4 regions of the Trichocoleus sp. FACHB-90 genome follow, and region 4 is predicted to be linked to each of the others. Evidence: predicted binding sites of a transcription regulator. Region 4 holds the regulator's gene; each other region holds the start of a gene.

Region 1 (3,901 bases), on a different contig from region 4:
TCCAGATTTTCCACTGCAAAGGCTGGGAAACTAATTACACTCAACAATGCCGCATCAACTTCTTTTGAGCTGGATTCCCTTGGCAGCAAGGATTTCAGTGTCATCCGGGCGCGAGCAATTTCATCAGGTAAGACGTGGATAACCGAAGCCTGAGAACCGCGTACCCCGAATAAATCCAACCCGCTAATCGCTTCTAAAGCGGCTTTTGCCATTCCCACCGAACTTGCGTTCAGTTCTGGATTCCCCCGATTAATTTTATTTCCTCGTTCCCAAATTCCATAATCGGGTGTTCGGTATGCGCGACCAATGTAATACACCAGATTTTGCACGAAGTTAACTTCATCTATGCAGTAGATGATGTGTAACCCGGATGCTGTCATCTGCGCCAGCATCAGTAAAAACAGGGAGGTAGCATCTAATTGCAAATGTCCCCAAGCGTCATCGCCAACGACAACATCGCCAGAACTGGTGTTGTATTTGGCGTGCAGGCAGTCTAGCAGGGATTGGCTTTGTTTAAAACTTTCTACTTTGTGGCTTTGGCGCATCATGCAGAACAATAGCCCCCGCATCAGCTTGACGACGCTTTGTTCTAGTTCGTAGGTGCGTCCCCCATCTTCATCAACTTTGCGGTAAGCCAGCGCCAATCCCCAAACCGCGAGAATGCTATAAACGTTGTCTCGCACCCAAGCGTCGGTATAGTCGCCGTGGGCGTTAATGGCGGTACTGGCGGGTAATAGCCCGGTTATCGGATTTTGACGGTTGAGAATGACTGCTGCGATCTGCTGATAATAATTATCTAAGCGATCGCTTAGCAGTTTGGCGGTTAGCGACATATCATTTTGCAAGAGTATGAGGAAGCAAGCCCAAGTGCCTTATATTTTCGCACCAAAGTCAATTTTCATCCGCAAGCGGATCAGATTGTTGCGCGATCGCTGATCTTTGGTTACATTAATTTGCATAATGTAGCCAAATTTTATTTCAGTCAGTATAAAACTATGCAAACTCAAGATCGCAACGATGTAACTAAGGTTGGCTTTACGCCTCAAGCTGAAAACTGGAACGGTCGTCTGGCGATGATTGGATTCCTCGCTGCTGTAATTATTGAACTCACCAGTGGTCAAGGTGTACTTCACTTCTGGGGTTTAATGTAATTTTCCAGTCTTTTTAACCTCGGTCAATCTCAATTCGCTGGGTGTTTCTTCGGAAATATCCAGCTTTTTTATAAATTATGGTGTTTTTGAATAGTTGTAGAATTATTGTTAGGAAAAAAAAGCTAAGAAAATAGGGTGGGCATTGCCCACCCTATTTACTGAAAGCTCTTGTTTAGCGAATGTATTCTTTGAGGATGCTGTTGCGGTTGGGATGGCGCAACTTGCGGAGGGCTTTCGCTTCGATTTGACGGATTCGTTCGCGGGTGACGTTGAAGATTTGACCGATTTCTTCGAGGGTCTTCATGCGTCCATCATCTAAGCCGTAGCGCAGACGTAAAACGTCGCGTTCGCGGGGGCTGAGAGTGTCGAGGACACTTTCTAAGTCTTCCCGGAGCAAATTTTTGGAAACTTGATCTTCTGGGGTTTCACCATCAGCTTCGATGAAGTCTCCCAGTCGAGAATCTTCTTCTTTGCCGATTGGCGTTTCTAAGGATATCGGCAACTGGGCAGATTTGGCGATGAAACGCAGTTTCTCGATAGTCATCTCCATTCTCGTAGCAATTTCTTCTTCAGTGGGTTTGCGGCCCATTTCCTGAGAAAGGAGTTTGGTGGTTTTCTTGATGCGAGAAATGGTTTCGTAGAGGTGAACGGGTAGGCGGATGGTGCGGGATTGGTCAGCGATCGCTCTGGTTATTGCCTGACGAATCCACCATGTAGCGTAAGTTGAAAACTTGTAGCCTTTCTCGTGGTCGAATTTCTCAGCGGCGCGAATCAATCCCAGACTGCCTTCCTGAATCAAGTCTTGGAAAGATAACCCGCGATTCATATATTTCTTGGCAATCGAAACCACCAAACGCAGGTTTGACTGCACCATTTTGTCCTTAGCGCGGCGACCTACATAGAGGCGATGTCGAAACGCTGGTAGGCGCTTTTTCACCTCTTTAGACCACTCTTCTTGCTCTGGTTCTCTTCCTAACTGAGTAGTAAGTTGTTCCCAGACTCGCTCAGATTTCAGTACCCCTTCAGCCCACTCTATATCTTGGGGTTCCCGCTCTAGATTTTCGATCAATTGCTGGCGCAAACGCTCCAATTCCAGCAAATCTGCAATTTTCCGAGCAAGTTCAATTTCTTCGTCGGCGCGTAGTAGGCGAATCCGACCAATTTCTTGTAAATATAGGCGAATCGAATCCTCTGTATAGTGCTTCTTTTTAGTTTGCACCCGACGACGGGATCTGGCTACCTTACCAGGCTTACCGTCTTCTTCATCCGGTGCTGCGTCTACAAATTCTTCATCTCGATCCGCTTCTTCGTCAATTAATAGCTCTAACATTTCGCTGTCAGGCTGAATGATGATTTCGAGTACGTCGTTGGCCTGGGTCATGCCTAATTCCTCATGCTCCTTCAGTTAAAGACCAGAAGATGGTGTGGTTAATCTACAAACAAGTTAGTCAGTGGTGTTTGCCAGCATTCAAAGGTTGCTCACTGACTAGGTGAGAGAAAGAGAGAATACATTCCTCACAACGCCAGGGCGAACTTAAAAGCGTTGGGGTAGGTGTTAATGCTGGATATGTTCAAGACCTTTCCGATTGTAGCCTCTCTTACAAAAATTGCACGTTTTTTGATTATTTAATCCTGCAAATATGAAATTAATGTCTGGCGAGCTTTTACAAATGGATAATGCAATTGGAATTGATGCACCCATCACGCAGCCCATCTCCTTGAACTAATTTTTACAGGATTTGCTCTTACTTACTCGCTTTCTTGAGAAAGCAAGCCAGCTTTTCGCTGCCTTTCTATCAATTGCCCGCTTTATCAGCGTCAAAGGATTGGCGACAATAGCACTAAGCAGTAATGAACGTGCAAGCCAAAACTACGAGAAATTCTCCTTTTATCTTACGTTAAGCTCAAATATAACTCCATACTATTAAGCTTTATAGGTCAGCGGTTGAGACAAATGGCTGAATTCTATTCAGTCATTCTAATCAACTGGGACTAAATGTGACATCTAAAACATCAATATATATTGCAAAATCCGCATTGACCACTCAATTTGGCTTGTTGCCACAAAAAATCAATGGTGACAAACTGGTATCCTTGCTGCAATAGTTGGGGAATTAGCTGGCTAGTAGTTTGGGCTACGTCTTGTCCACCGTAGTAGCCATCGTGTAGAACAATCACTGAACCATTGCGAACTTGCCGCAGCACTCGCTCTACGACCAGGGAAATCCCTGGTCGCACCCAGTCTTCCGGGACGACGCTCCACATGACGGGTCGATAGTTCCACTGGTGCAATAAATCTAAGGTTTGGGGTGTAAACAAACCGTTGGGGGGTCGGATATCTCGGATGTAGCGTGGGTCTAGTTGACAAGCTTTTTGGATTGCCTGTTGGGTTTGTTCTATACTTTGCTGGAGTTCTGTTGGGCTGAGTTTAGGAAAGGCGCGATGATCGTATCCGTGTAATCCAATCCAGTGGCCCCGGTCGTAGACTTCTTTAGCAACTGTTGGGGAACGGTTGACACAGGCACCGAGCCAGAAAAAACTAGCAGTGATGCTGTAGCGGTCTAGCACTTGTAACAGCTCTCTGGTGTACTGAGGATGGGGGCCATCATCAAAGGTGAGAGCGATCGCTTTTGAATTTGCAGCACCCGACCACAGACAGTTAGGAAAGGCAGGCTGAAGAATTCGGTACACAATAGGAAATAGCGGAGCCAGCTGCATTTAGTCTATTAAATTGGTGTCAGCATACAGTG
Region 2 (3,901 bases), on a different contig from region 4:
CTCTCCAGCCACAACTAGAGCAATCCTGAGATGTATAGTGGGGTGAAACTGCCACTACCGCTTTATCCCAGATTTTCCCGTAGTAGTCTAACCATTGAGTGAACTGATACCAACTAGCATCCTGAATTGATTTAGCCAAGCGATGATTCTTGACCATGTTGGCAATCTTCAAATCCTCATAGACAATCACATCGTTTGAGTGAACTACGCATCGGGCAAGCTTTATCGCCCAATCTTTACGCTGTCTAGAGGTTTTAAGATGAACTCTACCTAGTCGTTGTCGTGCTTTATGGTAGTTGTTTGATTGAGGTTTTGCACCGAGGACAAACTTTTTACTTAACCGTCTTTGAGCTTCTTTTAGTCGGCGCTCAGACTTCCTCAAAAACTGGGGATAGATAACAGCATTATCGTTCTGGTCTTTAGTGAAGTATTTTAACCCCAGATCCAAGCTGACAACATTGCCTGTGTATTCCCCTGCTTCTTTCCGGTCAGCATCAAAGCAGAATTGAGCATAATACCCATCTGCCCTACGCACAACACGCACGCGGTTAATCTTAAGGGTGTGAAGGTCAATCTTTGTTTCATTGTTGCAGTATAGAGATAAAGTCCCAATCTCGAAGCCATCCGTGAAGTTAATACTTTCACAATCTTGGGCTAGCTTCCATCCGGAGACTTTGTATTCTACAGAGCGGCAATGCTTTTTAAATTGGGGATAACCTTTCTTTTTCTCGCCCTTTTTACATCGGGAATAGAAGTTAGAAATAGAAGCCCAAGCACGTTCCGCACTGGCTTGTCTGGCGGCTGAGTTTAACTTTTTGGCGAAAGGAAACTTGGCGGCTAAATCTTTGCACAGTGAGTACAAATCGGCTTTACTTACACCTTGGTTATCCATCCAGTACCGGATTGCCTTGTTTCTAATGAACTGGGCGGTACGAATAGCATCATCAAGAGCTAAGTATTGCTCTTTTGTTCCGTTTTTTAACTTGGCTTCTCTAACTAACATGATGTTATTTTACCGCACAATATTGCCGATAAAACATTAAGATAAATAAAAACCGCCTTGAAAGTGCGGGGCTTTAAACCCATTATTTTGGTAAGATTAGCCATTAGTGATTAGCAATCCCATGAGTGCATTTCGGGTTGGCGTAGCAGGGCCAGTGGGTTCGGGAAAAACTGCCTTAGTTGAGGCGATGTGTAAGGCGATGCGGCAGAGATACCACATTGCTGTCGTCACCAATGATATTTATACCCAGGAAGATGCACAGTTTTTAGTGAAAAGTCAAGCATTGGAAAGCGATCGCATCCTCGGCGTAGAAACTGGCGGCTGTCCCCATACCGCCATCCGCGAAGACGCTTCCATGAACATAGCCGCCATCGAACAGATGGAACAGCGATTTCCAGATTTAGACCTAGTATTTTTAGAAAGTGGCGGCGACAACTTAGCTGCAACCTTTAGTCCCGAACTTGTAGACTTGACAATTTACGTAATTGATGTCGCAGCAGGTGACAAAATTCCCCGCAAAGGAGGCCCCGGCATCACCAAGTCAGATTTGCTGGTAATTAACAAAATTGACCTTGCCCCTTTAGTGGGAGCTGATTTGGGCATCATGGAACGAGACACCAAGAGAATGCGCGGGGAAAAACACTTTATATTTACAAATTTGAAGACTCAGCAAGGATTAGACGCTGTTTTAAACTTTATCCGTTTGAATATGGGAGAAATTCCCCAAACAGCAACCTGACCTTACCCTTCAATGATTGTTAAAAATCAGGATTTTGTATCCAAGACTACAATGTTTTCCTAGACCATCGCTCTAATATCACTCCTTAGCTGTGTATGTTCTCTATCATTGGGCTGATGAAGCCAGGAGTACAGGATTGGTATGGCAAAGCGATTAGGGCGACGTAAATTTCTTCTATACGGTTCTGCCACTCTAGGAACCAGTATTCTTCTCAAGGCTTGCAGTGGGACTTCCACCACTAATCCCAGCAGTCCAACAGCTGCTTCTCCCTCTCCTGGCGCGACTACCGTGGCTGCTGCTGGTGGAGGAGACACCATCAAAGTAGGGATTTTACACTCCCTCAGCGGCACGATGGCAATTAGCGAAAAAAGTGTCGTCGATGCTGAAATGTTAGCAATTGAGGAGATTAATAAAGCTGGCGGCGTACTAGGCAAACAAATTCAACCTATTCAAGAAGATGGTGCCTCTGACTGGCCTACTTTTGCAGAAAAAGCCAGAAAATTAATTGATCAAGATAAAGTTGTTACCGTTTTTGGGTGTTGGACTTCTGCCAGTCGTAAAGCTGTACTGCCAGTATTTGAAGAGAAAAAACATATGCTCTGGTATCCCGTACAATACGAGGGACAAGAGTGTTCTAATAATATCTTCTATACTGGCGCTGCCCCAAATCAACAAATCGAGCCTGCGGTTGATTGGTTGTTGCAAAATAAAGGTAAAAGATTCTTCCTCATAGGTTCCGACTACGTTTTTCCTCGCACCGCCAACACCGTCATTAAAGAGCAATTAAAAGCCAAAGGCGGCGAAACAGCAGGTGAAGACTACTTACCTTTGGGTAATACAGAAGTCACCCCCATCATCACCAAAATAAAAGCAGCACTGCCAGATGGCGGAGTAATTTTTAATACTCTTAATGGTGATAGTAACGTCGCTTTCTTCAAGCAGATGCAAGGCGCAGGATTGAATCCAGATAAATATCCGGTTATGTCTGTAAGTATTGCCGAAGAAGAAGTTAAAGCAATCGGTACAGAATATCTCAAAGGTCATTACGCTGCTTGGAATTATTTCCAAACTGTGGACACGCCTGCTAATAAAAAATTTGTCGAAGCCTTTAAAGCAAAATACGGAGACGACCGGGTAACAAATGACCCGATGGAATCAGCTTACATTGCTGTTTATCTATGGAAGCAGGCTGTTGAAAAAGCAAAAAACGCTGACGATATAGAAGCGGTTAAAAAGGCTGCTGTAGGTCAAACCTTCGAGGCTCCACAAGGCACAGTGACGCTGGAAAATAACCATCACTTAGCCAAGTTTGTGCGACTTGGTGAAGTGGCGGATGACGGTCTATTTAAGATTGTCTACGAGACACCGAAAGCAGTATCTCCTGTTCCCTGGAACCAGTTTGTCGCTGAAACTAAGGGATATGCCTGTGACTGGACTGATTTGAAAAAAGGTGGCAAATATAAAGCCTAACCTGTCTAGTTATTAGCTTGTTGTCCTTTGTCCTTATCTATTGTCTTCAGTAAAAGGATAAAGGACAGCTAAAAAAGCTAATAAACTTAAGCATAGGTAGTAATTGCGCTCGTTTTTCATGAGAATAGGCGATTGTTTAGTCGCATATATTACCCGCTAAAATTTGCATCTGGAATAATATGCTTTATGCAATAGGCTATATGCAATGCAACTTTAAGTAGTAGGTGTACATCCAAGAAAAACTATTCAGCGGTGGAAATAGCTGTAAGTTTTTCAGGCTGGTAATGGGTATAGTCGGCTGATTCTTTATTACCAATTACCAGAAGTGAAGTTAGATACCTATCACCTGCTTATGTAAAAAGGTAAGCTGCAACAAAGGCGATGCAAATCAATTAATTGGGAGAAAGCTAGTGCTGCAAGTAGTGTTAGATGCCATATTTAACGGGATTAGCATCGGTGCTGTTTTACTAATTGCGGCGCTGGGTTTAGCCATTGTATTTGGGCTAATGGGTGTCATAAACTTAGCTCACGGCGAGTTAATAATGCTGGGAGCATACACAACTTATGTTGTGCAAAATGGTTTCAAGATATTGGGGAAACCTTGGTTTGAACTTTATATCTTTTTTGCCCTAATTTTGGCTTTTTTGGTAGCAGCTGCTGTGGGCTTAATTCTGGAACGCGGGGTGATT
Region 3 (3,901 bases), on a different contig from region 4:
TTAGCTTGGGCTGGCGGAGAAACTTCTAAACCACACCCAACACCACAGTAAGGGCAGAGCGTTTTGATTAAATCACTCATATTATTAGTTATTTGTTATTGGTAATTAGTCATTTGCTAATGGCTAATGGCAGTTAAGAATTACCTATTACCCATTAGCAACAAACTAATGACTAAGAACTAATGACTGCTTAGGTTTTGCCCCAAAGTGTTCAACCAACAAATCTCGCAGCACTGGCTTAAGCTCGTCGCAGGGAATCGATTTCATCACCCGGCTACCAAGTTCAGCTTCATAGCCAACTTTTCCGCCCATCCAGATATCGACGGCTTCGACGACTTTGCCATTTTTGCGTCCCTTTGTTCCCATCAACCCAATATCTGCCACTTGCGGTTGACCGCAAGAATTGGGGCATCCCGTCCAGTGAATTCGTATTGGTTGAGGTAAAGTTAATTCTGCTTCCAAGGCTTTAACAAAAGCCAAAGCGCGGTTCTTGGTTTCTATTAGTGCAAAGCCGCAGAATTGACTTCCTGTGCAGGAAACTAACCCGCGCATCAAGTTTTCTGGATCGAGTGGAAAACGTTCTAAAAGTGGTTCTTTTAAAAACGCTTCCATACGAGTATCGGGGATATTGGGAATAATCAAATTTTGCTCTACTGTAAACCGAATTTCCCCACTACCATACACTTCGGCAATTCTGGCTAAGTCAAACATATCTTGGGCATACATCCGACCGACGGGAATATGTAAACCCACAAAGTTTAATCCAGGTTGCTTCTGTTTATAAACGCCGATGTAATCTTTCTTTTCCCACAGAAATTCATCTTTTTCAGCAGCCGATTGTAAAGGTATAGTTCCCTTAACTTCACCAAAGCGTTTTTCTATCTCTTCTCTAAACTTCTCAATTCCCCATTTATCAATCAGATACATCAGCCGCGACTTTTGCCGATTTGCCCGAAGTCCGTGGTCGCGGTAAACTTCTAAAATTGCTCGACTCAAAGCCACCACGTCTTCTGGTGGAACCCAAGCATTCATGGGAACTGAAGCTTCGTAACGTTTGGGTGAGAACATCCCGCCGACGATGACATTAAAGCCGATGGTGTCGTTTTTGTAAGCCGGGATGAAACCAATATCGTTAAGTTCGGCGTGAACTGAATTGTCACGACAACCTGCGATCGCAATATTAAATTTTCTTGGCAAATTCGTAAACTCTGGATTCCCTTTGCCCATATTAGTGATCATGTCCTGCACCATGCGACACAATCCTCGCGTATCGATCAATTCATCTGGATCGATTCCTGCTAAAGGTGAACCCGTAATATTCCGAACATTGTCCACACCAGATTGAACCGATGTTAATCCAGCTTGTTCTAATTTTCGATAGATGTCTGGTACATCTTCAAGGCGTATTTGTCGCAGTTGAATATTTTGCCGTGTGGTGATATCAGCGTTTCCCTCATCTCCGTAATGCTGCACAATTTCAGCAAAAACTCGCATTTGATAGGTACTTAAAATCCCATTCGCCAGCCGCATCCGCAGCATAAATTTGCCTGGTGTCACTGTGCGGTAAAACAAACCCAAAACCCGCAACCGATAGTCTCTATCGGCTTCTTCCATCGCTTCCCAGCCAATCTCAGCTAAATAATCTAGTTCTTGCTTTAATACCAGACCATCTTTTTCGGATTTAATCCTTTCAAATTTGTTTTGGGTTGGTGTTGCTTCGCCTGCATTTGTCAAATTTTCAGATGATTCGACGGTTGCTGGGGAGCCGTTCGCTTCCACCTGAGCTTTACCTACCTTTCCTGGTACTTCGGTTGCTTCCGTCATAAGTTTTAGCCTCGTTGCATATTATGTCTGTAGCGAGCGCACGACTCGCCTCAACAGCTATTTATCGGACAATCTAGCCAGATTTTTATCTAACCTTATGCCCTCTTATGCCAGGAATCGGTAGACTTTGCTACAGAAGATGCCTATTTACTCAGAACCCCACCTTTTGAAATATTTATAATTTTTTAACTCTTTCTTTTGGAAGATTGCTAAAATCTTTAAATGTGTGCTTTTCTCCCTCAGCGCCCTCAGCGGTTCGTTCCACCAAAAAGGACTAATTTTTCACAAATTTCTACCAAGCTAAACTCGTGAAGAAAAAGCCGGAGATTTAGTGTCACAACGTAAATAACCTCCCTCAGATTTTTGGGCAGCAACAGGTACAAGTTTCACGGCACAAGCCTTTAATTCTGGTTGCAGCGAGTCGGGACAGGATATGTGATGAGTCAGGGCATTAGCTTCTGCCTTGTCTGCCCAAAGTGCGCCCCAGTGCATCGGGACAAAGACAGTTCCGGGAGAAATTGCTTTTGTTACTTTAGCTGGAAAACGAGAGGTGCCGCGACGAGTTTGCACTTCCACCAAATCATTCTCCTGAACATCTAAATTGGCAGCATCGCGGGGATGAATCTCAATAAATGGATTCGGGTGCATCTGCTTGATTTTATCAATCCGTCCCGTGCGGGTTTGGGTGTGCCAATGGCCGTAAAGTCTGCCTGTAGTTAGGACATAGGGATAGTCTGGATCTGGTGGTTCTGCCAAACCGCGTGAATGGTATGCCCCAAAACGCGCCCGTCCATCAGGCGTAGGAAAACGCCCATCTGTATATAACCGCTTCACAGCTGGAAGTGTAGATTGCTTTTCCTTTGGGAGGGGCCATTGTAGGGGGCCTTGTGCTGCTAGTCGTGCGTGACTGATGCCACTCATATCGCAGACGCGATCGCGTGTTACCTGAGCATATTCGTCATAAACTTCAGCTGAGGTAGAGTAGGGAAATTTGTCGCCAAAGCCCAGTCGCAGTGCTACTTCCACAAAGATTTTCCAATCGGCTTTCGCTTCACCAGGAGGAGTGCGAAACGCCTTACATAAAGTGACAACTCGCTCAGAGTTAGTCATTGTCCCAGTTTTTTCGCTCCACTGCGCCGCAGGAAGCAGGACGTGAGCAAATTCGGCAGTTTCCGTGGGGTAATATGCGTCTTGGTATACCGTAAAAGGCGATCGCATTAACGCTGCCTTAGAACGTTCCAAATCGGGTAAACTCACAGCCGGGTTAGTTGCTGCAATCCAGAGCATTCCGACATCACCAGTTTCCAGACCCGTGATGATGTCCCACGCCGCCAAACCTGGAACAGGCGAAATCTGTCCGGCGGGAAGTTGCCAAAATTCTTCTAATTCGGCGCGATGTTGGGGATTTTTTACCACTCTATAGCCTGGTAGGATGTGGGAAAGTCCCCCAGTTTCCCGTCCGCCCATCGCGTTTGGCTGGCCTGTCAGGGAAAAAGGGCCGCTCCCCGGTTTACCAATCTGAGCAGTCATCAGGTGCAGATTAATAATAGTCCGTACCTTGGCAGTCCCTTCCGAAGACTGATTCACGCCCATCGACCACATAGACAGCACGCGCTCAGAATCAGCCCAGTAGCGAGCAGCTGTTTCCAGTTCCTTTACCAATATGCCGCAGCGTTTGGCGACAACTTCCGGCGGATAGTGCTGAATCACCTCAGCATAAGCCGGAAAATTGGAGGTGCATTCGTCAATGAAAAAACTATCAATTCTGCCCCAACGCATCAACAGGTGGGCGATACCGTTGAGTAAATCAATATCAGTCCCAGGTTTTATCGCTAAATGTAAATCTGCTGCTTCCGCTGTGGTGGTTTTTCTGGGATCGACCACAATCATTTTCACCTTAGGATTTTTCTTGTGGTGTTTCCGCAGGCGGTTAAAAATAATTGGGTGACATTCTGCCGTGTTGCTACCGATGATAAAGGCACAATCGGTTTCATCTAAATCTTCGTAGCAGCAGGGAGGGCCATCGCTTCCAAAGCTCTGCGAATAACCCGCCACGGCGGAGGACATACACAAGCGA
Region 4 (3,901 bases):
ACTACTAAATTCAGTTTCAGCGGCCCTACGAGGTATGTATCTTCTGCCACTACTGCCTTGAGATCGATAGGCTGCTTGAACTTTTTCAGCTTTTCAATAAAGCGAATCAAGCTGGTAATTCGACCGTCGCCTACCTGAATTGTATCGTTCAAAATTCCAGCTCGATTAGCTCGGAACTGAGATGCTCCCAGGAGCAAATCGATCCGCTGCCGCATTTGTTGGTCATTCATAGTTGAAGGGTCGGCAGATGTTGCTGCGATGATATCACCATCACTGAACACGATTTTATTCACTGTCGCGTCTGCAAAGACTTGTACGTCCTTTTCCCCTTGGACGTAGTTGCCAGCCGAGAAAATTCGCACCAGGTAGGGGCGACCATCTTTAATTTGGTTAAGCAGTTGGTCTACCTGCGCTTGGGTAATTTGCACTACGCGCTCATTGACCACCTTGTTGTTATTGTTGTTACCAGGTTGCGTAGCTTTCATTGCTGTGCGATTTGCTTCTCGTAAAAGCTGATCTATAGCCTGACGGGCGGCGGCGGGATCGACAATACGGAAGACACCAAAAGCCAGAACTTGACCGCGTTGGAGAGCGACGTTACCTTGACGCAACGCTTGATAGGATTGGTAATACTGTTCCAGGTCTGCTACTTCCTGCTCTAGGGCAGCTTGTTGTTTCTCTATTTCCTTGAGGCGAGTTTCGCGCTGAGTAATTACTTGGTCTCGTGCGGAAATTTCCTCATCAAGTTGGGCGAGGGCTGTGTCTCGCTTGGCGATTTCTTTATCACGTTGGGCAATGCTGTTTCTCAGGTTGGAAATTTTTTGATCAAGTTCTGCCAAGGCTTGGTCGCGATTACCAATTTCCCGGTCGCGTTCTGTGATGGCTTGGTCAAGCTTGGCGATTTCGCGATCGCGTTGAGTAACTTGGCCCTTGAGTTGGGTGATTTGAGCCTTTACGCGATCGCGCTCCTTGATTAGTTCCTGGCGTTCCCCTTGAAGTTGTTGAATTTCAGAACGTAAATTTACCGCTTGCCCAGAAACACTTTCCAGCTGTTGCTGGGTTTTCTCAAAGCTAGCCGCAACGCTTTTAAGTTCGCGCTCTGTCTTGCTCAGTTGCGCCTCTGTCTGGGCTTGTCTGGCTAGTGCTGCCGCCAGAGACTTATTAATGGCATCCAGACGCTTTTGGGCGGCTTGCTGCTCGGTACGGGCTAGTGAGAGTTCGTTTTCAGTTTGTTGTTTCTGGGCTGCAACTTTGGAGAGTTCGCTTTCAGTTTGTTGTTTCTGGGCTACAGTTTGGTCAAGCTCCCGACGAGCGGTTCTGAGTTTTCGCTGAATTTCATCAACTTGAAACACGCCTGTGCGTAACGGCTTGCTGGTGGCAAATAGGATCGTCAGGGTTGAGGCGGAAATCATCAAACCTGTAAGAATTGTAACTAAGACCGCAGTTTTCTTGGGACGCAGATTGAACAGACTCAGCCGCGCTTTTCCCACGCGAGTGCCAATGCGATCGCCCAAGGTGGCGATCGCACCACCCAATACCAAAATCGATAAAATTAAGACCAGCGCACTGGTGGTCATTTTCCAGCTTTAGCTATCACCTCTCAAGCTTAAGCATAAAGGCTTTTTTGTGATAGACGCTGGTACTTCAACTATTGATTAACAAAAGCTGACAGTGCAAAAGATGTTTTAGGTGAACTGCTGGCTCAAAGCTACCGGGTTATGAACGGTAATTTTTTTCTTATTGATGGAAATCATTTTCTCTGAGCGTAAATCTCCCAGTAACCGGGTGACTGTCACTCTTGTGGAACCAATTGCTTCTGCGATCGCTTGGTGAGAAAGCTTCAGATCAACTGTAATTCCATTCGGGCCTGGAACGCCAAAATCGCGACAGAGAATCAACAAAAAACTCACCAATCGCGATCCCATATCCCGGTGCGCCAAAGTCTCAATCATCATCTCTGTTTGCAAGATCCGCGATGAAAGCCCCCGCAGCATCAACATCGACAATTCTGGATTATCCTTGAGCGCTTGCTCCACCTGTTCAATTGGTGCTGAAAGCAACTCCACAGGCGTAAATGCTACTGCGTGATAAAATCTGTCTGACCGATTCCCGGTAATCAACGACAGTACGCCAAAGACGCTGTTTTCTCGCAGCAGCGCCACTGTAATTTCTTCCCCAGCTTCGTACACGCGAGACAGCTTCACAGCTCCTTTGAGCAAAAAATATACCCGTTCAGCCGGGTCTCCGGGGAAAAAGATAGTTTTGCCCCGATCAAAGGTTTCCACCACTGGCGGAAACGCCCCACCTCCGATTTGACGGAACACAGCTGCTAACGGTCTATCTTGCGTCACTACCACTTCCTTATATCCTTATTGCTGCCCTAGAAACTCTTCTGGGAATTACAACCGACTGTGAGAAATTTCTGACTTTAGACACTGATAAACTGACTCTTAGGCAGTTTTTTGTGCTGCTTGATACATAATTTTAAAGTTGTTTTATCCTCCAAGTTTTTCCAATTGCCTCAACCCCACGGCGCAAATCAGATTGTTAAGGAAAATGTCTATATCTTGACAATACCTGTTTGATAAGCTGGGATGCAGTTTGAGTCATGTTGGGTAAGCTTCGATCCCGACGCAAGCTATCTGAATTACCGCCCTAAATCGGATATTCTCTAATATTGCCTTCAAAATTGACATCATGCTAGATTTATCAGGAAAAAATGCCCTAGTTACTGGCATTGCCAACAACCGCTCAATCGCTTGGGGTATTGCCCAGCAGTTACACAAAGCTGGTGCAAATTTGGGAGTTACTTATCTACCAGACGACCGAGGACGCTTTGAGAAGAAAGTCGCCGAATTGGTAGAACCTCTCAACCCCAGCTTGTTTTTACCTTGCGATGTTCAGAATGATGACCAAATTCGTTCTACATTTGATGCCATCCGCGATAAGTGGGGCAGGCTAGATATTTTAATCCATTGTCTTGCTTTTGCCAACAAGGACGATTTATCAGGTGATTTTAGCAACACCACCCGCGCTGGCTTCACTCAAGCTTTGGAAATTAGCACCTACTCGCTAGTTCAACTGGCTGGGGCGGCGAAACCGCTAATGACAGAAGGCGGCAGTATTGTCACCCTAACTTATTTGGGCGGCGTTAAGGTGATCCCCAATTACAATGTGATGGGCATTGCTAAGTCTGGCTTGGAAATGAGCGTGCGTTATCTAGCCTCGGAGATGGGGCCTTCTAATATTCGCGTGAATGCAATCTCAGCTGGCCCGATACGCACTCTGGCATCATCGGCGGTGGGTGGCATTCTGGATATGATCCATCATGTTGAGGAAGTAGCACCACTGCGGCGAACTGTGACTCAGACAGAAGTGGGAAATGCTGCTAGTTTCTTGTGCAGCGACTTGGCAAGTGGGATTACGGGTCAAGTGCTGTATGTAGATGCTGGATACGAGATTATGGGAATGTGATGTAGGGGCTGGGGATTGGGGACTGGGGAAAGAATCTAACTTACCCCATTCCCTAGCTCGATAGCATAGAATAATAAACTTACTTGTTTCTTGTTAGTGAGCATCTGCTATGCAGACAAGCGATCGCGTTTCCACCACTCCGAACCTTGAACAACTTTTATCACCTCGCACGGCTACGGTTTCACGTAAGACGGGCGAAACTGATGTCTTGGTGACAGTAAACTTAGACGGGAATGGGACTTGCAACGCCAATACGGGCATTCCCTTTTTGGATCATATGCTGCATCAAATTGCCTCTCACGGGCTGATTGATTTGGATGTAGCCGCGAAAGGGGATTTAGAAATTGATGACCACCACACCAACGAAGATGTGGGCATTACGTTGGGGATGGCGTTCGGGAAAGCACTAAGCGATCGCAAGGGAATT

Evidence for each region. Region 4 encodes NtcA, which controls nitrogen genes in cyanobacteria. Its sites were predicted from a motif close to TTTGTANNNNNNNNTACAAA; they were not measured.
Region 1: the regulator NtcA is predicted to act here: its motif matches at 2,737-2,756, upstream of rpoD (RNA polymerase sigma factor RpoD).
Region 2: the regulator NtcA is predicted to act here: its motif matches at 1,776-1,795, upstream of urtA (urea ABC transporter substrate-binding protein).
Region 3: the regulator NtcA is predicted to act here: its motif matches at 1,942-1,961, upstream of H6F74_RS13605 (ferredoxin--nitrite reductase).

The regions. Positions count from the first base shown of each region.
Region 1 covers NZ_JACJOK010000008.1:14,010-17,910, reverse strand. The annotation lists gene H6F74_RS01590 (glycoside hydrolase family 15 protein) at 1-833, opposite strand, end outside; gene H6F74_RS01585 (chlorophyll a/b-binding protein) at 996-1,151, shown strand; gene rpoD (RNA polymerase sigma factor RpoD) at 1,324-2,532, opposite strand; gene H6F74_RS01575 (polysaccharide deacetylase family protein) at 3,165-3,869, opposite strand.
Region 2 covers NZ_JACJOK010000057.1:43,172-47,072, reverse strand. The annotation lists gene H6F74_RS16675 (transposase) at 1-1,003, opposite strand, end outside; gene ureG (urease accessory protein UreG) at 1,125-1,742, shown strand; gene urtA (urea ABC transporter substrate-binding protein) at 1,884-3,212, shown strand; gene urtB (urea ABC transporter permease subunit UrtB) at 3,623-3,901, shown strand, end outside.
Region 3 covers NZ_JACJOK010000048.1:15,461-19,361, reverse strand. The annotation lists gene H6F74_RS13610 (nitrate reductase) at 1-80, opposite strand, end outside; gene H6F74_RS13605 (ferredoxin--nitrite reductase) at 166-1,734, opposite strand; gene H6F74_RS13600 (nitrate reductase) at 2,125-3,901, opposite strand, start outside.
Region 4 covers NZ_JACJOK010000069.1:308,291-312,191, forward strand. The annotation lists gene H6F74_RS20900 (DUF3084 domain-containing protein) at 1-1,577, opposite strand, end outside; gene ntcA (global nitrogen regulator NtcA) at 1,686-2,357, opposite strand; gene fabI (enoyl-ACP reductase FabI) at 2,698-3,474, shown strand; gene hisB (imidazoleglycerol-phosphate dehydratase HisB) at 3,584-3,901, shown strand, end outside.